Regions from separate parts of the Pseudomonas sp. PAMC25584 genome, predicted to be linked through region 2. Evidence: predicted binding sites of a transcription regulator. Region 2 holds the regulator's gene; the other holds the start of a gene.
What was found. Region 2 encodes sigma-54, which starts transcription at its own class of promoters, with help from an activator protein. Its sites were predicted from a motif close to ANTGGCATNNANNTTGCTNT; they were not measured.

Region 1 (4,690 bases), 1.2 Mb from region 2:
ACACCCGCCGCCAGGCCGATGATCAGCGCGCCCATCGGGCCCACGGTACCGGCAGCCGGCGTAATAGCCACAAGGCCCGCCACCACACCCGAGGCGATGCCCAGGGCGCTTGGTTTACCGTGGGTGACCCACTCGGCGAACATCCAGCCCAGTGCGGCGGCGGCAGTAGCGATCTGGGTCACCAGCATCGCCATACCGGCAGTGCCGTTGGCCGCCGCTGCAGAACCGGCGTTGAAGCCGAACCAGCCGACCCACAGCATGGCCGCACCCACCAGGGTGTAACCCAGGTTGTGAGGCGCCATTGGCGTGGTCGGGAAACCTTTACGCTTGCCGAGGACCAGGCACGCTACCAGGCCAGCCACACCGGCGTTGATATGCACCACCGTACCGCCGGCGAAGTCCAGCACGCCCCAGTCACCTAGCAGCGAACCCGGACCGCCCCACACCATGTGAGCAATCGGCGCGTAGACCAGGGTGAACCAAACGCCCATGAAGATCAGCATCGCGGAGAACTTCATACGCTCGGCGAAGGCACCGACAATCAGCGCCGGGGTGATGATGGCGAAGGTCATCTGGTAGGTGATGAACACCGCCTCAGGGAACAGCGCCGCAGGGCCGGTGATGCTGGCCGGGGTCACACCTGAGAGGAACAGCTTGGACAAGCCGCCCACGAACGAGTTGAAGTTGACGACGCCCGCTTCCATACCGGTGGTATCGAACGCCATGCTGTAGCCGTAGACGAACCACAGGATGGTGATCAAGCCAGTGATGGCGAAGCACTGCATCATCACCGACAGAATATTTTTGGAGCGAACCATACCGCCGTAGAACAGCGCCAGGCCGGGAATGGTCATGAACAGCACGAGCGCGGTGGATGTGAGCATCCACGCCGTGTCACCGGAATTGAGGACTGGAGCAGCCACTTCGTCTGCCGCCAAGGCCAGGCTTGGCATTACAAAGGACAACAGGGCTCCGAGCCCTGCGAATTTACGCAGAGTCATATTGTTTTCTCCTGGGGCGTTGGGGTTTGGCGGCTTAGATTGCGTCGGTATCGGTTTCGCCGGTACGGATGCGAATAGCCTGTTCCAGATTGACCACAAAGATCTTGCCGTCACCGATCTTGCCGGTGTTGGCAGCCTTGGTTATCGCCTCGATAACCCGGTCAAGATCCTTGTCGTCAATGGCGACATCAATCTTCACCTTCGGCAGGAAATCGACCACGTACTCCGCGCCGCGATACAGCTCGGTGTGACCCTTCTGCCGCCCGAAGCCTTTGACCTCAGTAACGGTAATGCCCTGCACGCCGATCTCGGACAACGACTCGCGTACATCGTCCAACTTGAACGGCTTGATGATGGCAGTGACTAGCTTCATGAAAACTCTCTCCCGAATTGGTGGACTTGCCCCAGGAAAACAAACCCGTCTCAAGTCTAAGCGCAGCGCCTGGCTTTGTAACGCGTCGTCGCAAGAGCAATTGCCATTACGACGCCAGCGAACCACTGGTGACGAAACCTGTACCCCTGATCCGTCGGCGCACTGCATTCGTCACAGCGACTGCATCAGTGCATGGGTCATGTTCGTCTAAGCAGAAACCTTGCCAGCTCCGTAAAAATCATTGAAATCAGTCCATTGCCTAGCTGCGCCCACCTGCGGGACCCTCTGGCGAATGCAATGCGCACGAAAAGGGTGCGCCACCGTGCGCCCCCATGCGCGAAAAGCGTGCGCGTGAGTCCGTGAAAATGACTATAGACGCTGCGTGATACACTGCCCGCCAACAGTTTTCCGGAAGATTTCCCATGCTCGCGCCCAAAGACCTCCTCGACGCCCTGAGCGGCCACGCCTCCCGCCTGTTCAGCGGCGACACCCCGCTGCCCCGCAATGAAATCGAAAGCCAGTTCAAGGCGTTGCTGCAAAGCGGCTTCAGCAAGCTCGACCTGGTCAGCCGGGAAGAATTCGACAGCCAAATGGTGGTACTGGCCCGCACCCGAGCGCGCCTGGAAAGCCTGGAGGCGAAGGTGGCGGAGTTGGAAGCGCGGTTGACCCCGGCAGCCGCTGAATAAACCCCGGTCAATGTAGGCGCTGGCTTGCCTGCGAGGGGATCGACTCGGTCCCTCTGACACACCTAACCGCCTATATCGCAGGCACGCCAGCCCACACACTCGTTCTGCGTCACTCTCCGGATACGTTCTGTAAAACCTCCCCCGCCTCGCTCTTCCCCACCTCGTCTACCCTTGAAAAACCGCAGGAAGCGGCCCGCCCTTTCAAGGAATGAGCATGTCCCTCGCCATCGTCCACAGCCGCGCCCAGATCGGCGTCGAAGCCCCCGCCGTCAGCGTCGAAGTGCATATGGCCAATGGTCTGCCATCGCTCACGCTGGTGGGTTTGCCGGAAACCGCCGTCAAGGAAAGCAAGGACCGCGTGCGCAGCGCCATCCTCAATTCAGCGCTGCAATACCCGGCCCGTCGCATCACCCTCAACCTCGCGCCCGCCGACCTGCCCAAGGACGGCGGGCGTTTTGACCTGGCGATTGCCCTCGGGATTCTCGCGGCGAGCGTGCAGGTGCCGGCGCTGATGCTCGATGACGTGGAGTGCCTGGGGGAATTGGCGCTATCGGGCGAGGTACGCGCGGTGAAAGGTGTGTTACCGGCGGCGCTGGCGGCGCGCAAGGCCGGGCGCAGCGTGATCGTGCCTCGGGCGAATGCCGAAGAGGCCTGCCTGGCGTCCGGGTTGAAGGTGATTGCGGTGGACCACCTGCTGCAGGTGGTGGCGCACCTGAATGGGCAAGTACCGATCGAGCCCTTCAAGTCTGACGGTTTGCTGTACTTGAACAAGCCCTACCCGGACCTCAGCGAAGTCCAGGGCCAACTCGCCGCCAAACGCGCGCTGCTGATCGCTGCGGCAGGCGCGCATAACCTATTGTTCAGCGGGCCGCCCGGCACCGGCAAGACCTTGCTCGCCAGCCGCCTGCCAGGTTTGCTGCCGCCACTGAGTGAACACGAAGCGCTGGAAGTCGCCGCGATTCAATCCGTGGTCAGCCTGGCGCCACTGAGCCATTGGCCCCACCGGCCGTTTCGCCAGCCGCACCATTCGGCCTCCGGCCCGGCACTGGTGGGCGGCGGGTCGAAGCCGCAACCGGGGGAAATCACCCTGGCCCACCACGGGGTGCTGTTCCTGGATGAGTTGCCGGAGTTTGATCGCAAGGTGCTGGAGGTTTTGCGCGAGCCACTGGAGTCGGGGCATATCGTGATCTCCCGCGCCCGCGACCGCGTGAGTTTCCCGGCGCGCTTTCAACTGGTCGCCGCGATGAACCCCTGCCCTTGCGGTTACATGGGCGACCCCAGCGCGCGCTGTCGCTGTACGCCGGAGCAGATCCAGCGCTACCGCAACAAACTCTCCGGGCCGTTGCTGGACCGGATCGACCTGCACCTGACCGTCGCCCGCGAAATCACCGCGCTGAACCCTGCCCCGCAGCCCGGCGACAACACGTCCACCGCCTCGGCGCTGGTTGCCCAGGCACGGGAACGCCAGCATCAGCGCCAGGGCTGCGCCAATGCGTTCCTGGATCTACCGGGGTTGCGCCAGCATTGTGCGCTGTCCAAGCCGGACGAAGCCTGGCTGGAAAGCGCCTGCGAGCGCCTGACCCTATCGCTTCGAGCAGCCCACCGCCTGCTCAAGGTCGCCCGCACTCTGGCGGATCTGGAACGCGCCGACACTATCGGCCGCCACCACATTGCCGAAGCCCTGCAATACCGGCCCTCGGCCTCCAGCCAAGTCGACTGCGCCAACGGTTAGAAATAAAAAATCAGCGATAAACCGGGTACCGGCGGCACAGCGCAATCACCTGTTCACGCACCTGATGCGCAACGCTCTCGCTCTCCCCGCGCTCCAGGGCGTCGAGTACATCGCACAGCCAACCGGCCAGTTGCTCGCACTCGAACACGCAGAAACCGCGGGTCGTGACGGCCGGCGTGCCGATGCGCAGCCCCGAGGTGACAAAGGGTGAGCGCGGATCGTTGGGCACCGAATTCTTGTTGGCGGTGATGCCGGCGTTGCTCAGGCCCGCATCGGCGTCTTTGCCGGTGTAGGGCCGGTCGGATAGGTCGATCAGCATCATGTGGTTATCGGTGCCACCCGAGACAATCGTGTAACCGCGCCGCTGCAGCACGGCCGCCATGGCCCGCGCGTTGACCACGACCTGGGCCTGGTAGGTTTTGAACTCGGGCCTCAAGGCTTCCTTGAAGGCCACCGCCTTGGCCGCGATCTGATGCATCAACGGCCCGCCCTGAACACCCGGGAATACCGCCGAGTCGAGCTTTTTGTAAAACGCTGCGTCCTGGCCCTTGGACAAAATCAACCCGCCCCGTGGGCCACGTAAGGTCTTGTGCGTGGTGCTGGTGACCACATGGGCGTGCGGCAACGGGTCCGGGTATTCGCCAGCAGCGACCAGCCCGGCGACGTGAGCCATGTCGACCCAGAAAATCGCGCCGACCTTGTCGGCAATCACCCGCATGCGCGCCCAGTCTTTGTACCGCGAGTAGGCAGAAAACCCACCGATCAGCATCTTCGGCTGCGTTTTCACGGCAATGCGCTCCATCTCGTCGTAGTCGAGCAAGCCCGTCTGCGGATCGAGCCCATAAGGCACGATGTGGTAATGCCGGCCCGAAAAGTTGGACGGATTGCCGTGGGTCAG
Region 2 (15,441 bases):
GAACACTTGAAGGCATCCGAAGTCACCCTGCTGACCAACCCCGACCTGAATCTGTACCGCGGCACCGAATTCCCCTGGCACGTCACCAGCAAGCGTGGCGAAGTCAACCCGGACGGCACCGAAGTGGAACTGATCGACTCGGTACGCGTCGCACGGACTGACGCGCAGAACCGCGACACCATCATTACCAGCAGTCGCATGACCGTATTCCCACAGAAGCAATATGCGCAGACCGAGCAAGACGTTAGAATCGACGGCGCTGGCGGTGTATCGACTGGCAAGGGAATGAAAGCGTATTTGAAAGAAAGCAGGATACACCTGCTATCGAACGTAAGAGGACAGTATGAGGCTCGTTAAAACCCTCCCTATTTTGCTCGGTCTGGGCGCAGCACTGGGAAGCGTGAGCGCCTGGGCTCTGCCGAACGATAGCCAGCAACCGATCCACATTTCGGCCGACGATGCACAGCTCGATGACAAACAAGGCGTCGCGACCTACACCGGTGGCGTGATCATTACCCAGGGCTCGATGAAGATCACCGGCAACACGGTGACGCTGACTCGCACCCCTGCTGGCGACATCGACGTTGTGACTTCCGTGGGCAACCTGGCTTACTTCGAACAGAAGCAGGCGCCCGCCGATACCGCACCAATGAAGGGCTACGGCAAAACCATCCAGTATCACGCCCAGCAAAACCGCATCGTGCTGATCGACCAGGCCAAGGTACTGAGCCCCGACGGCAACTCCACGGAAGGTGAAAAGATCACCTATGACACCGTGAAGCAGATCGCCAACGCCGGTCGCGCCAACGGCAGCAAGGTCACCGCACCACGCCCACGTATCGACATGGTTATCCAGCCGAAGAAGAAGGCCGAGTAATGGCAACCCTGAAAGCCCAGCATCTGGCCAAGGCCTATAAAGGCCGTCAGGTCGTGCGCGACGTCAGCCTGTCGATCGACAGCGGCCAGATCGTCGGCCTGCTTGGCCCCAACGGTGCCGGCAAAACCACTTGCTTCTATATGATCGTCGGCCTGGTTCAGGCAGACCAGGGTCGCGTGTTGATCGACGACCTGGACGTCAGCCACCAGCCGATGCACGGCCGCGCGCGCGCCGGTATCGGCTATCTCCCCCAGGAGGCGTCGATCTTCCGCAAACTGTCGGTCGCCGATAACATCATGGCGATCCTCGAGACCCGTAAGGAACTCGACCGCGACGGCCGCCGCAAGGAGCTGGAAAGCCTGCTGCAGGAGTTCCACATCAACCACATCCGCGACAACCTCGGCATGAGCTTGTCCGGTGGTGAACGTCGCCGCGTGGAGATTGCCCGCGCACTGGCCACTGCGCCGAAGTTCATCCTGCTGGACGAACCTTTTGCCGGTGTCGACCCGATCTCGGTTGGCGACATCAAGCAGATCATCCATCACCTCAAGGCCAAGGGCATCGGTGTACTGATCACCGACCACAATGTCCGCGAGACCCTCGATATCTGCGAAACTGCATATATCGTCAATGATGGGCAACTGATCGCAGAAGGCGATTCGGCCACTATTCTGGCCAACGAACTGGTCAAGGAAGTGTATCTGGGCCACGAGTTCCGCCTGTAAGCCTGCCGGTAGAAAATGGCGGTGGCAGGCCGTTCGCCAAGGTGCGCGGGAGTCAATGAAAACCTCCGGATTTTTATTGTTACCGCGCTCTAGGCAAAGCCCCCGATATCAGGCATATAATTTGCTTATGTTTGGCGCTCACGCGCCCTGTCGTGGATGGCGCATTGCGCCGGCGAATAAGGTGTTAAGCCCCTGCCATGAAACCATCGCTAGTCCTGAGAATGGGCCAGCAGCTGACGATGACACCGCAGCTGCAACAGGCCATCCGCCTGCTCCAATTGTCGACACTGGACCTACAACAGGAAATCCAGGAAGCCTTGGAGTCCAATCCGATGCTCGAACGCCAGGAAGAAGGCGACGACTTCGATAATGCAGACCCACTGGCCGACAACGTCGAGCAAAAACCCAATTCCGACGTGCAGGAACCCTCTTACCAGGAAACCGCCCCTACGGTGGATAACCTGGAGGAAGGCGAATGGAACGAACGCATCCCCAACGAACTTCCCGTGGACACCGCCTGGGAGGACGTCTACCAGACCAGCGCCAGCAGCCTGCCGAGCAATGATGACGACGAGTGGGATTTCACCACCCGCACCTCAGCCGGCGAGAGCCTGCAGAGCCACTTGCTGTGGCAATTGAACCTGGCGCCGATGTCCGACACCGATCGCCTGATCGCCGTGACCCTGATCGACTGCATCAATAACCAGGGTTATCTGGACGAGACGCTCGAAGAGATTCTTGAAGCCTTCGACCCGGAACTGGACATCGAGCTGGACGAAATCGAAGCCGTCCTGCACCGCATCCAGCAGTTCGAGCCCGCCGGCATTGGCGCACGCAACCTTAGCGAGTGCCTGTTGCTGCAATTGCGCCAACTGCCCGCCAAGACCCCTTGGCTCGCTGAAGCCCAGCGCCTGGTCACCGACTACATCGACCTGCTGGGCAGCCGCGACTACAGCCAACTGATGCGCCGCATGAAGCTCAAGGAAGACGACCTGCGCCACGTCATCGAGCTGGTGCAAAGCCTCAACCCGCGTCCGGGCTCGCAGATCGAGTCCAGCGAAGCCGAATACGTCGTCCCCGATGTGATCGTGCGCAAGGACAACGAGCGCTGGCTGGTGGAACTGAACCAGGAGTCGGTGCCGCGCCTGCGGGTCAACCCGCAATATGCCGGTTTTGTGCGTCGTGCCGACACCAGTGCCGACAACACCTTCATGCGCAACCAGTTGCAGGAAGCGCGCTGGTTCATCAAGAGCCTGCAAAGCCGCAACGAAACCCTGATGAAAGTGGCCACCCAGATCGTCGAGCACCAGCGCGGCTTCCTGGAATACGGCGACGAAGCGATGAAACCCCTGGTTCTGCACGACATCGCAGAAGCGGTGGGCATGCACGAATCGACGATTTCCCGGGTAACGACGCAAAAATTCATGCATACCCCACGGGGTATATATGAGTTGAAGTACTTTTTCTCCAGCCATGTCAGCACCTCCGAAGGCGGCGAATGCTCGTCCACGGCGATCCGCGCGATCATCAAAAAACTGGTTGCCGCGGAAAATCAGAAAAAGCCGTTGAGTGACAGCAAGATCGCTGGTTTACTGGAGGCACAAGGCATTCAGGTCGCCCGTCGAACCGTCGCCAAGTACCGCGAGTCCCTTGGGATTGCGCCTTCCAGCGAGCGTAAGCGTTTGATGTGACGGGCAGGCCACAGCGTTCCAGTGGCGGGTATTCCTACCCGTCGCTTTATGCACTGGCAACGAAGGAGAAGCTGTATGCAAGTCAATATCAGTGGACACCAACTGGAAGTGACCGAAGCGCTGCGCACTTATATCGGCGAAAAACTCAAACGAATTGAGGGGCATTTCGACAAGATCACCAACGTGCAAGTCATTATGACTGTCGAAAAGCTGAAGCAGAAAATCGAAGCCACCTTGCGTATACCCGGCGGGGAAGTCGTCGCCAATGCTGAGCATTCTGATATGTATGCCGCCATTGACGACCTGACCGACAAGCTGGATCGCCAAATCAAAAAGCATAAGGAAAAGCAGCAGAGCCTCCTTCAGGGCACCGGCCGCTAACACTCCCCACCCATGATCCGACTTGAAACCATCCTGACTCCCGGCCGTTCCGTTGTGAACGCGCCGGGGGGCAGCAAGAAGAAAGCCCTCGAACAGATTGCCAACCTGATCAGCAAACAAGTGCCTGAATTGGAGATGCAAGATGTCTACGAGGCTCTGATTGCCCGTGAAAAACTCGGCTCGACCGGTTTTGGTAACGGCATCGCCATTCCTCACTGCCGCCTCAAAGGCTGCGAGACACCTGTCAGCGCCCTGCTGCACCTGGACGCTCCCATCGATTTCGACGCCATCGACGGTGCGCCGGTCGACCTGCTGTTTGTGTTGCTGGTCCCGCAAGCCGCCACCGATGCACACCTGGAACTGCTCCGGCAGATTGCAAGCATGCTCGACCGCAAGGAAGTACGCGACAAACTGCGCAGCGCCAGCAGCAATGAGGCGTTGTATCAGGTTGTCCTGGATGAACAAAACGGGCATTAATCATGCGTTTGATCATCGTCAGCGGCCGCTCCGGCTCAGGTAAAAGCACCGCCCTCAATGTTCTTGAGGACAACGGTTTCTATTGCATCGACAACCTACCCGCCGGCCTGCTGCCGGAGTTGGCGGAGCGCGCGCTGATCCACACCGAACTGGCACAGCCGTTGGTCGCCGTTTCGATTGATGCCCGCAACCTGCCCAGCCACCTCTCGCGCTTCCCGGAACTGCTTGAGGAAGTACGTGCCAAGCACATTCACTGCGATGTGCTGTACCTGGATGCCGACGAAGAAACCCTGCTCAAACGTTTCTCCGAGACTCGTCGACGCCACCCCCTCAGCAGCCCACACCGTTCGCTGGCCGAAGCCATCGAGGACGAGACCAAGCTGTTGGGGCCGATCATTGACCTCGCCGACCTCAAGATCAACACCACCAGCCTCAACCTGTACCAACTACGCGATGCCATCAAGCTACGCCTGCTGAACCAGCCCGAACCCGGCACGGCCTTTCTGGTCGAGTCGTTTGGCTTCAAGCGCGGTATGCCGGTGGATGCCGACCTGGTATTCGATGTGCGCTGCCTGCCCAATCCCTACTGGAAGCCGGAGTTGCGTGATCAATCAGGGTTGGACCAGCCTGTGGCGGACTATCTGGCCGCGCAACCGGATGTCGAGGAGATGTTCCAGGACATCTCCAGCTACCTGCTCAAATGGTTGCCGCGCTTTGCCGCGAGCAACCGGGCCTATGTCACCATTGCCATCGGCTGCACCGGCGGCCACCACCGCTCTGTCTATCTGACCGAACGCCTGGGCCAGACGCTGCAACAAACCCTCAAGAACGTCCAGGTTCGCCACCGAGACCTTAGCTGAAAGGAACACCCCCGCGATGCCCGCTCTGGAAATTGAAATCATCAACAAGCTGGGCCTGCACGCCCGGGCCTCAGCCAAGTTCGTCGGCATCGCCGGGCAGTTCCCCTGCCAGGTCCGCGCTGGGCGCACCCCAGAATCCATGGTCGACGGCAAAAGCATCATGGCGATGATGATGCTGGCCGCCGGCAAGGGCACCAAGATTCATTTGAAGACGGAAGGCGAGCAAGAGCAGGAAGCGATGGACGCCCTGGTCAAGCTGATCAATAACTTCTTTGATGAGGGTGAATAAGCCCACCCTTTGAGACAGCGGCTGAAGCCGCAACAGCTTCAGCCCAGCGCGGTATCCATCACCATCATCAAACAGAACCCAATGCACAATCCCAGGCTGGCGAGCTGTTCATGGCCATTGCGCCGCGACTCGGGGATCACCTCGTGAGTGACCACCAGCAGCATCGCGCCGGCAGCCAACGCCAAGCCTAGCGGTAGCAACACTTCTGCCAGGCTCACCAACCAGGCGCAAAGCACGGCAAATATCGGCTCGACCAGACCCGAGGCCGCACCGATCAGGAACGCCTTGACCCGCGACATCCCTGCCCCAGCCAACACCAACGCAATCACTAGGCCTTCGGGCACATCCTGCAAGGCAATGCCCATGGCCAGGCTGTCGGCATCCGGCATACCGCCGCCCGCCGAAACGCCCACGGCCATACCCTCCGGGATGTTGTGCGCAATGATGGCAAATACGAACAGCCAGATGCGTGGCGGGATCACCGGGTGCTCCGGCGTGCCGACCAGCATTTCCGGGCTGGCACCGGAGACCTTGCGGTCGACCAGGTACAACCCGAACGCCCCCAGCAGGATGCCAACGCTGATCAAGCCACTCGCGCCCCACGGGGTGAGCCCCAGGCCCTCAGCCGCCGCAATGCCCGGTACGATCAGTGAAAACGCTGTCGCCGCGAGCATCACTCCGGCACCGAAACCCAGCAAGGTATCGCTCAACGCTGCCGGCATGCGCCGGATAACCAACACAGGCACGGCGCCCAACGCGGTGCCGAGCGCGCAGATCGCCCCACCCTGCAGGGCTCGCAGGATGCGCGGCTCCAAGTCCAGCCAGGCGAATCCTTGAGCCACCAGCAATGCAGTACCTGCCAATAGCAGCAGCGAGCCAAACGTATAACGAAACATTCGCACGCCGCTGATCGCCAGTGTTTCAGTGCCCATAGTCAGCCTTAAGTCTTGGTAGAGAGGGTGATATCAGGCCAGGGCGGCCTGGTAGCGGGCAGCAACTTCCGGCCAGTTGATAACCCTGTAGAAAGCATTGATGTATTCAGGCCGACGGTTCTGGTAGAGCAGGTAGTAGGCGTGTTCCCACACATCCAGGCCGAGGATCGGAGTGTTGCCGTTCATGAGCGGGCTGTCCTGGTTGCCGCTGCTCTCCACCACTAAGGTCTTTTGCGGGGTGACGCTCAGCCAGGCCCAGCCGCTGCCGAAGCGCGTCAACGCGGCTTTGGTGAAGGCGTCCTTGAAACTGTCGAAGCCGTCCAGTTGCTCATCGATCGCCTGGCCCAGCGCGCCCTCGGGTTTGCCGCCACCTTTGGGCGACATTACCGCCCAGAACAACGAGTGGTTGGCATGACCACCGCCTTGATTGATCACCGCAGCGCGCAGTTTCTCGGGCAGTTGTTGGACGCTCGATACCAGCTTCTCTACCGGCCAGCCCGCAAACTCGGTGCCCTCCACGGCGGCATTGAGGTTGTTGATATAAGCCTGGTGGTGCTTGGTGTAGTGAATTTCCATGGTTTGCGCATCGATATGCGGCTCCAGGGCATCGTAGGCGTAAGGCAAGGCAGGCAAGGTGTAGGACATATCAGTGTGCTCCGTATTGAGGAGGGGTCGGTTGCGCCGCAGTACCGCCCAGCAAGCGATGGGTACGGGGGTATTCGCCGTAATCGCTGATGAAGTTCAACAGCTCGACGTAGGTTTTGCTGCTCTGGCGCAGCGCCGCATCACGCAGTTGCGGGCTCAGACGCCGGTCCTGCAGGGTCTGTAACAGGCGCTGGTGGATGGCGCAGAGGTATTCTGCGCTTTCTTCCGGCTGGTTCAGGCGCAAGTGCAGGTCCGCCAGGTTGTGATGGGAAATGACACAGGCGGCCACTGCTTCGTCGGCGTTCGCCCAGCGTTCGAACAACACTTGAGCCAGGGCCAGGGCCTGCAAATAGGCTTCGCGAGCGTCGACCAGTTCGCCCTGCATAAAGCAGCGATTGGCCCGTTCGATCGTGCGTTTCCAATGCTCCATGGTGAGCCTCCAAAGCAGGGTCGATGATTACACGCCGCCAGCCGTGAGCTTTTCCGGGTCCAGCAGGACCTCCAGTTGGCTGCGCGGCAAGTCCGTGTGTTCGAGGGCGACATCAATCACCGGACGACCTTGCTGATAGGCTTGCTTGGCGATTTCAGCGGCCTTTTGGTAACCAATGATCGGGTTGAGTGCGGTGACCAGGATCGGGTTGCGCGACAGCGCCTCCTTGAGCTTTGCCTCATTGACCTTGAAGCTGGCGATGGCCTTGTCCGCCAGCAGGCGGCTGGAATTGGCCAGCAGTTCGAGGCTGCTGAGCAGGTTCTGGGCGATGATCGGCAGCATCACGTTCAGCTCGAAGTTGCCGGATTGGCCGGCAATGGTGATCACCGTGTCATTGCCGATGACTTGCGCGGCGACCATGGCCGTCGCCTCCGGGATCACCGGGTTGACCTTGCCGGGCATGATCGAAGAGCCAGGCTGCAACCCCTCCAGTTCGATTTCACCCAGGCCTGCCAGCGGGCCGGAGTTCATCCAGCGCAAGTCGTTGGCGATTTTCATCAACGACACAGCGATAGCTTTCAACTGGCCGGAGACGGCGACGGCGGTGTCCTGGGAGCCGATCAACGCGAACAGGTTCTTGCCCGGGGTGAATTGCACGCCGGTCAAGCTGCTCAGTTGCTGGCTGAAACGCACTGCGAACTCCGGGTGCGCGTTGATCCCAGTGCCGACAGCCGTACCGCCCTGGGCCAGGGCTTGCAGGCTCGGCAGCAAGTCCTGTAGATGAGCGATATTGGCCTTGAGCTGCTGCGCCCAGCCATTGAGCACCTGACTCATGCGCACCGGCATGGCGTCCATCAGGTGCGTGCGGCCGGTCTTGATGAATGGGTGGACCTCTTCGGCCTTCTGTTCGATGACCTGCACCAGGTGCTGCAACGCCGGCAACGTTTGCTCATGCAGCACCAGCGCCGCGCTGACGTGGATAGTGGTTGGGATGACGTCGTTGCTGCTTTGGCCGCAGTTCACGTGATCGTTGGGGTTGACCGCCTCGCCGAGTAAACGGCTGGCCAGGGTCGCGATCACTTCATTGGCGTTCATATTGGAACTGGTGCCGGAACCGGTCTGGAAAATATCCACCGGGAAGTGCGGCATGAAATCGCCTTCCAGCAAGCCTTGAGCGGCATCGACGATAGCCTTGCCCTGCCCTTCGCTGATTTGCTTGAGGTCGACGTTGACCTTGGCCGCTGCAACTTTGGCCAGGATCAGCGCACGAATGAATGGCGCCGGCATGCGCTGGTGGCTGATCGGAAAGTTGTTCACCGCGCGCTGGGTTTGCGCGCCGTACAAGGCCTCGGCGGGGACTTGCAGTTCGCCCATGCTGTCACGTTCGATACGGCTATTACTCATCGGAAGATCCTTGCACCCAGTCAGAAACGGAAATCGAAGGCAGCAATTCGCACGTCGCCAATTGCCAGGCAAAGCTCTGCCAGCGCTTGAGGCGGCAGGCACAGCGGGAGAGTTTTTCCAGGTCGCGCAGCGGGCGCCAGGCCTGGTCCAGGCACTGGGATCGCCAATGCCACGGCAAGGCGATGTCGGTGGCGGTGTCGATCAGCAGACGGAAGGCCGTTTCAGCGATCGTCCACGGATGGGTCGCGGTGCAACACGCGAGGTATCGACCTTCATTGAGGTAGTGTTCGATCAGGCGCGGCTCATTGGGATCGAGGCAGCAGCGAATCTGACGACTCATCCAACGCCAGCTTTCCAGGTAGGGGTCCTCATGCAGGACAGCACTCATGATCCGCACTCACTTGATAATGATATTTATTATTAAATGATATTGAGAATCAAAACAAGAGCGCCAAGCCAATCAACCTGAAACGCAGCCACAAAAAAGGCGCGCCATCTGCAAGATGGCGCGCCTTTTGGTGAAACGTCGGAAGGATTAGCTACCGGCGACCGTCATCCGCTCGATCAGGACCGAACCTGTACGGATATTGCTGCGCAGCTCCAAGTCGTTACCCACGGCAACGATCTGCTTGAACATGTCGCGCATATTGCCGGCAATGGTCACTTCCTGGACGGCAAACTGGATCTCACCGTTTTCTACCCAGAAACCCGCCGCACCGCGGGAATAATCCCCCGTGACCATGTTCAAGCCCTGGCCCATCAATTCGGTCACCAACAGGCCGCGCCCCATGCGCCGCAAAAGCGCCGCCTGGTCCTCTTCGCCGTGGGTCACGAACAGGTTGTGCACACCGCCAGAGTTCGCAGTGCTCGGCAGGCCGAGTTTTCGCCCGGCATAAGTGCCCAGCACGTAGGAGACCAACTCACCGTTTTCGACGAACGGCTTGGCATAGGTCGCCAGGCCATCGCCGTCGAACGACGAGCTGCCCATGGCACGCATCAGGTGCGGACGCTCATCGATGGTCAGCCACTCCGGAAACAGCTTCTGGCCAATCGCACCTTCGAGGAACGACGATTTGCGGTACAGGTTGCCGCCGGAAATCGCCCCCAGGAAACTGCCGAACAGGCCACCGGCCAGTTCGGCCGAGAACAGCACTGGCACTTCACAGGTCGGTACCGGGCGCGCGCCCAGGCGGCTTGCGGCACGTTGCGCAGCACGCCGGCCGATGCTGACCGGGTCGGCCAGCAAGTCACCCTGGCGGTTCACGTCGTACCAGTAATCACGCTGCATCTGGCCGTTGGCTTCGGCGATCATCACGCAGCTCAGGCTGTGGCGCGTCGAGGCATAACCGCCGATAAAGCCATGGCTGTTGCCATACACGCGGCAGCCCTGATGGGTGCTCAAGGTGGTGCCGTCGGCGTTCTTGATCCGGGGATCGGCATCAAACGCCGCCGCTTCGCAGGTCAGCGCCTGCTCGATGGCTTGTTCCGGGGTGATGTCCCAGGCATGGAACAGGTCGAAATCCTGCAGATCCTTGGCCATCAACGCCTTGTCGGCCAGACCCGAGCTTTCATCCTCAGACGTGTGCTTGGCAATCGCCAATGCGGCGGCCACCGTCTCGCGAATTGCTTCCGGCCCACTCGCCGACGTGCTGGCCGAGCCTTTGCGCTGGCCTACATACAAGGTGATGCCGAACCCCTGATCGCGGTTGAATTCGACGGTTTCGACTTCCCGCTGACGCACCGACGTCGACAGCCCCTGCTCCAGGGACACAGCCACCTCGCAGGCACTGGCCCCCTGGCGCTTGGCCTCGGCAAGGATCTGCTCGACTTGTTCCTGCAGTGCCGGTAACGCTTGCGGACCGACGCTTTGGGCTGCACTCATGGTTTTCTCCACTCAAATTCTGCTTTCGGTTACGGCCATCGAGCGACCGGGCCGGACAAGCGGCCCCCGACTGGTTATCATGGCGGCGTTTCTTTGCGGACTGCCACCATGGTTGATTCTTACGACGACTCCCTCGATGGGGAGAAAAGCAAAACCCAGGTCAAACGCGAGCTGCATGCTCTGGTTGACCTCGGCGAGCGCCTTACAACGCTCAAGCCTGACTTGATTGCAAAACTGCCGCTGACCGACGAAATGCGTCGGGCTCTGCAGGATGCACCCAAGCACACCGCGAATATCGCGCGTAAACGGCACATCATGTTTATCGGCAAGCTGATGCGCGATCAGGACACTGACGCGATTCTGACCCTGCTCGATCAACTCGATGCCTCCACTCGCCAGTACAACGAACGCTTCCATAACCTGGAACGTTGGCGTGACCGCCTGATCTCGGGCGATGACGCGGTGCTGGAGAAATTCGTACTGGACTACCCGGACGCGGATCGCCAGCAACTGCGCTCCCTGATCCGTCAGGCCCAGCACGAACTGGCGCAAAACAAGGCGCCGGCCACCAGCCGTAAAATGTTCAAGTACATCCGTGAGCTGGACGAGACTCAACGCGGCCTGCGTTGATCCTCTTCCCCGGGTGGCGGTCTTCGCCACCCGAAGCTCCCGCTCTTACGACCCCGTGCCACCCACGGTGATCGCATCAATTTTCAAGGTTGGCTGACCCACGCCCACCGGCACCGACTGCCCATCCTTGCCGCACGTGCCCACGCCGCTGTCCAGCGACAGGTCGTTACCGACCATCGACACCTTGCTCATGGCTTCCGGCCCGTTACCAATCAACGTCGCCCCTTTGACCGGCGCGGTAATCTTGCCGTCTTCGATCAGGTACGCCTCGCTGGTGGAGAACACGAACTTGCCGCTGGTGATGTCGACCTGACCGCCGCCGAGGTTGGCGCAGTAGATCCCGCGTTTCACCGAGGCGATGATTTCCGCCGGGTCGCTTTCGCCTGCAAGCATGTAGGTGTTGGTCATGCGCGGCATCGGCAGGTGCGCGTAGGATTCGCGGCGACCGTTACCGGTACGTGCCACGCCCATCAGGCGGGCGTTGAGCTTGTCTTGCATGTAGCCCTTGAGCACGCCGTTTTCGATCAATGTAGTGCATTCAGTCGGGGTGCCTTCGTCGTCGATGCTCAACGAGCCACGGCGACCGGCCAGGGTGCCGTCATCGACAATGGTGCATAGCTTGGAGGCGACCATCTCGCCCATGCGCCCGCTATAGGCCGAACTGCCCTTGCGGTTGAAGTCGCCTTCCAGGCCATGCCCCACGGCTTCATGGAGCAATACGCCGGACCAGCCCGAGCCCAACACCACCGGCAAGGTGCCGGCAGGTGCAGGGATGGCTTCCAGGTTGACCAACGCCTGGCGCAGCGCTTCGCGGGCATAGCCCATGGCGCGGTCCTCGACGAGGAAATAACGGTAGTCGGTACGCCCGCCACCGCCGTGGCCTCCGCGCTCGCGGCGGCCGTTCTGTTCGACGATCACGCTGACGTTAAAACGCACCAGCGGCCGCACATCTGCCGCCAGACCACCGTCGGTGGACGCCACCAGGATGCGTTCCCACACCCCGGCCATGCTCACGGTGACTTGCTGGATACGCGGGTCGAGGGCGCGGGTCGCGGCGTCGATACGCTTGAGCAGATCGACTTTTTCTGCACGGCTGATCACTTCCAGGGGGTTATCCGGCGCGTACAACTGAGCCACGTCCTGGGTGCTGAATGCCTGCACCGTGCCGTTCTGGCCAGCGCGGGAAATCGAACGGGCGGCACGGGCAGCCAGGCCCAGGGCTTCCAGGGTGATCGCGTTGCTATAGGCGAAACCGGTTTTTTCACCGGATTGCGCACGCACGCCGACGCCCTGATCGAGGTTGAAACTGCCTTCCTTGACGATCCCATCTTCTAGGGCCCACGACTCGGAAATCTGCCCCTGGAAATACAGGTCGGCCGCGTCGATGCCCGGCCCGGCGAGATCGCCCAGCACGGTTTGCAGGCTTTCGATGGTCACGCCACCGGGTGCCAGGAGGTGTTCACTGACTGAGGACAACAACTCGCTCATAGGTTTGGCCTTAAATTCATCGTTCTGAAGCAGGCCGCTGCGCGCCCCGCGAGAAAAAACGCCGGTGGTTGACCACCGGCATGCGCGCCCGTATCGACGCCTGTTCACTGCTGTCGCGTTCGGCCAGCAACACCGCTTCGCCTTGATCCTGTTGCGTCAACACGCGGCCCCATGGATCGACAATCGCCGCATGCCCATAGGTTTCCCGTGGCCCCGGATGAACCCCGCCCTGGGCGGCCGCCAGCAGATAGCACTGGGTCTCGATGGCCCGCGCACGAATCAGCACATCCCAATGTGCGGCGCCGGTCACCGCAGTGAAGGCCGAGGGCGCGGTAATCAGTTCAGCCCCCGCTGCGCGCAACTCGCTGTACAGCTCCGGAAAGCGCAGGTCGTAACACACCGTCAGGCCCAAGCGGCCCACCGGTGTATCCGCCACGACGACGTTGCTCCCGAAAGCATAGTCATCGGACTCACGATAGCGACCGCGCGCATCCGCCACGTCGACATCGAACAAATGCAGCTTGTCGTAGCGGGCGACGATCTCGCCATGGTCATCGATCAACAACGAGCAGGCGTTGGCCTTGGCGTTCGGTTGGTCCTTGGGCGGCAGCGGCAAAGTGCCGGCGACTATCCATAAGGTGAGGTCGCGGGCGGTCTGTTTCAACCATGGCAGGATCGGCCCTTCGCCCAGCGCCTCGGCGCGACCGATGTCAGCCACATCACGGCGGCCCATGGCGGCGAAGTTTTCCGGCAGCACCACCAGCCGCGCTCCCTGGGCCGCCGCTTGCTCCAGCAGGCGCCGGGCCTGGGCCAGGTTGGCCAGCACATCGCTCTGGCTGACCATTTGAATTACCGCAAAGGACATCGGCCGACACTCCATAAATGGCATGCAGCCATGCTACTCCACAGGCTCTCAGTTTGGCTTTTCAAATGGCTTGTCGAAGGTGATTTTCGGGTCTTTCCATGGCCCTTCCACTTTGTACTGCACGCTGGCAAAACGCGAAACACGGTCGCCAATCAGCTTGTCGATCAGGAACAGCGCGCCACCAATGGCCGGTGCACCGACAATCAGCGCGGCGATCGGCAGGTTATTGGTCACCGGCAGGGTCACCAGCAGTTTGGCATCTACGCGATCAGCCACCAGGTCCAAGGTGCCATTGAGTTCCAGATTGCTCGACGGCCCCGTCAGGGTGATCGGCTCGCGCGTCACAAACACCCCGTTGCTGGCCGCGAGCAAGCCTTTGACCCGGTCATAGCTCAAGCCTTTGCCGAGTAGGTCGGAGAAGTCCAGGCGCAGCCGGCGGCCGATCGAGTTGAAGTTAAGCAGGCCGAACACCCGCAACGCCTGGGCGCCGCCTTCCACTTCAACGAACTGACCTTTGCGGAACGTTGCATCCAGGCTGCCGGAAAAACGCTTGGGTCCGACCCAAGCGGGCGAGCCCGCCCAACGGCCGTCCACATCCAGGTGAAAGTCTTCACTGGTCACGGTAGGTGCATAGCCCCACCCCTTGAGGACATCGGCAATGTTCTTGCCATCCAGGCGCCCTTTGTACCAACTACTGCTGTCACCCGCAGCCCCCTCCCAACCGCCTGCCCCCTTGAGCTGCATGCCCTTGAGGCCCAGGTCCAGGTTGTTGAAGGCCAGGCCCTTGGCGGTCGGCCGGATCTTCAACGACCAGGCGCCGATCAGGTCCGGCCCCTGGAACAGTTGATCGATGCTGATATCCAGCGCTGGAATAACCTTGGGATCGATGTCGGCCAATGGGTCGGGCGCATTCTCATCCGCCTGTACCGTTGGGTCCAAGGCCGGCAATTTCACGTACTGCAGGTTGACCGCAATCGGCGCGCCTTTGGCGTCCAGCAGGTTGACCGTGCCCTTGGCCTGCTGGCTGTCAAACTGCAGGCCCCAGGCCGCGGGTTTGCGGTCCAGTTGGAGGTTGACCTGGTCGAACTGCTGCCCAAAGCCGGTCAACTTGCCCACCTTGAAGTCGGCACCGCTCAATAGCTGTTTCGCGCTGCCTCCCGGGTCGTTGCCCGCGTAGCGATCGACGAGTTTCTTCCACGGTTCGATGTCCAACTCCGACAACACACCGCGAATGCGTAGGCCTTTGCCACCGGGCAGCAGCGCATCGCCATTACCCAGAAACAACTCGCCGCGGCCTTCGCTGAACTTGTCCGGCGGCGCCGCAAAGGTGAAGTTCGCCAGATCGCCGTAATCGAACCAGTAGCGGCGTTCGGCGCCCTGCAAGGTCATGCGGAACACGCTGTCACGGCCCTGGCTGGCCGGCATGCCGAACGGCGCCGGCAGGTCCACCGCCACACCTTTGAGGTTGGAGCTGACCATCAACTGGCTGTCAGCACCGTCCAAATTGAGCTGCAACTGGTACGGAATATCGCCGGACACTGGCAGCGGCTGGCTGACTTTCAACCAGTCCGTCAGGCGCTTGACCGTGACCTGGCCTCTGGCGGTGACGCGGGTACTGATCTTGCCCGGCTTGCCATCCGCAAAGATCTGCGCGCTGATCGGCCGATCGAAGGCTTGCGCCGTGATGTTCTGCCCGCTCAGGCCCTTGGCGCTGTCGAAGCGGAAATCGCCCTTGAGCTGGTTCAGGTCCAGGGTCGGCTCGGCCAATTGCAGGCGCGCCTTGTCGGTCTGGAAATCCACCACGATCTTCGGCTCGGTGCCCTTGGCCAACGGGACATCCAGATCCAGCTTGCCCTGCAGATCGC

Region 1: glnK (P-II family nitrogen regulator) is a predicted target of sigma-54. The motif match lies at 1,583-1,602, and genes of this name have one in related genera.

Annotation. Positions count from the first base shown of each region.
Region 1 is NZ_CM176870.1:6,038,475-6,043,164, forward strand. Features, by position in the region: gene ACS5Q8_RS28375 (ammonium transporter) at 1-1,001, opposite strand, end outside; gene glnK (P-II family nitrogen regulator) at 1,036-1,374, opposite strand; gene ACS5Q8_RS28385 (accessory factor UbiK family protein) at 1,797-2,060, shown strand; gene ACS5Q8_RS28390 (YifB family Mg chelatase-like AAA ATPase) at 2,275-3,792, shown strand; gene glyA (serine hydroxymethyltransferase) at 3,803-4,690, opposite strand, start outside.
Region 2 is NZ_CM176870.1:985,157-1,000,597, reverse strand. Features, by position in the region: gene lptC (LPS export ABC transporter periplasmic protein LptC) at 1-357, shown strand, start outside; gene lptA (lipopolysaccharide transport periplasmic protein LptA) at 344-877, shown strand; gene lptB (LPS export ABC transporter ATP-binding protein) at 877-1,602, shown strand; gene ACS5Q8_RS04505 (RNA polymerase factor sigma-54) at 1,800-3,293, shown strand; gene hpf (ribosome hibernation-promoting factor, HPF/YfiA family) at 3,369-3,674, shown strand; gene ptsN (PTS IIA-like nitrogen regulatory protein PtsN) at 3,687-4,151, shown strand; gene rapZ (RNase adapter RapZ) at 4,154-5,011, shown strand; gene ACS5Q8_RS04485 (HPr family phosphocarrier protein) at 5,028-5,300, shown strand; gene ACS5Q8_RS04480 (ZIP family metal transporter) at 5,339-6,232, opposite strand; gene ACS5Q8_RS04475 (superoxide dismutase) at 6,266-6,877, opposite strand; gene ACS5Q8_RS04470 (DUF2753 family protein) at 6,879-7,307, opposite strand; gene ACS5Q8_RS04465 (class II fumarate hydratase) at 7,335-8,711, opposite strand; gene ACS5Q8_RS04460 (FagA protein) at 8,704-9,099, opposite strand; gene pmbA (metalloprotease PmbA) at 9,247-10,593, opposite strand; gene yjgA (ribosome biogenesis factor YjgA) at 10,702-11,223, shown strand; gene tldD (metalloprotease TldD) at 11,269-12,711, opposite strand; gene ACS5Q8_RS04440 (carbon-nitrogen hydrolase family protein) at 12,728-13,576, opposite strand; gene ACS5Q8_RS04435 (YhdP family protein) at 13,625-15,441, opposite strand, start outside.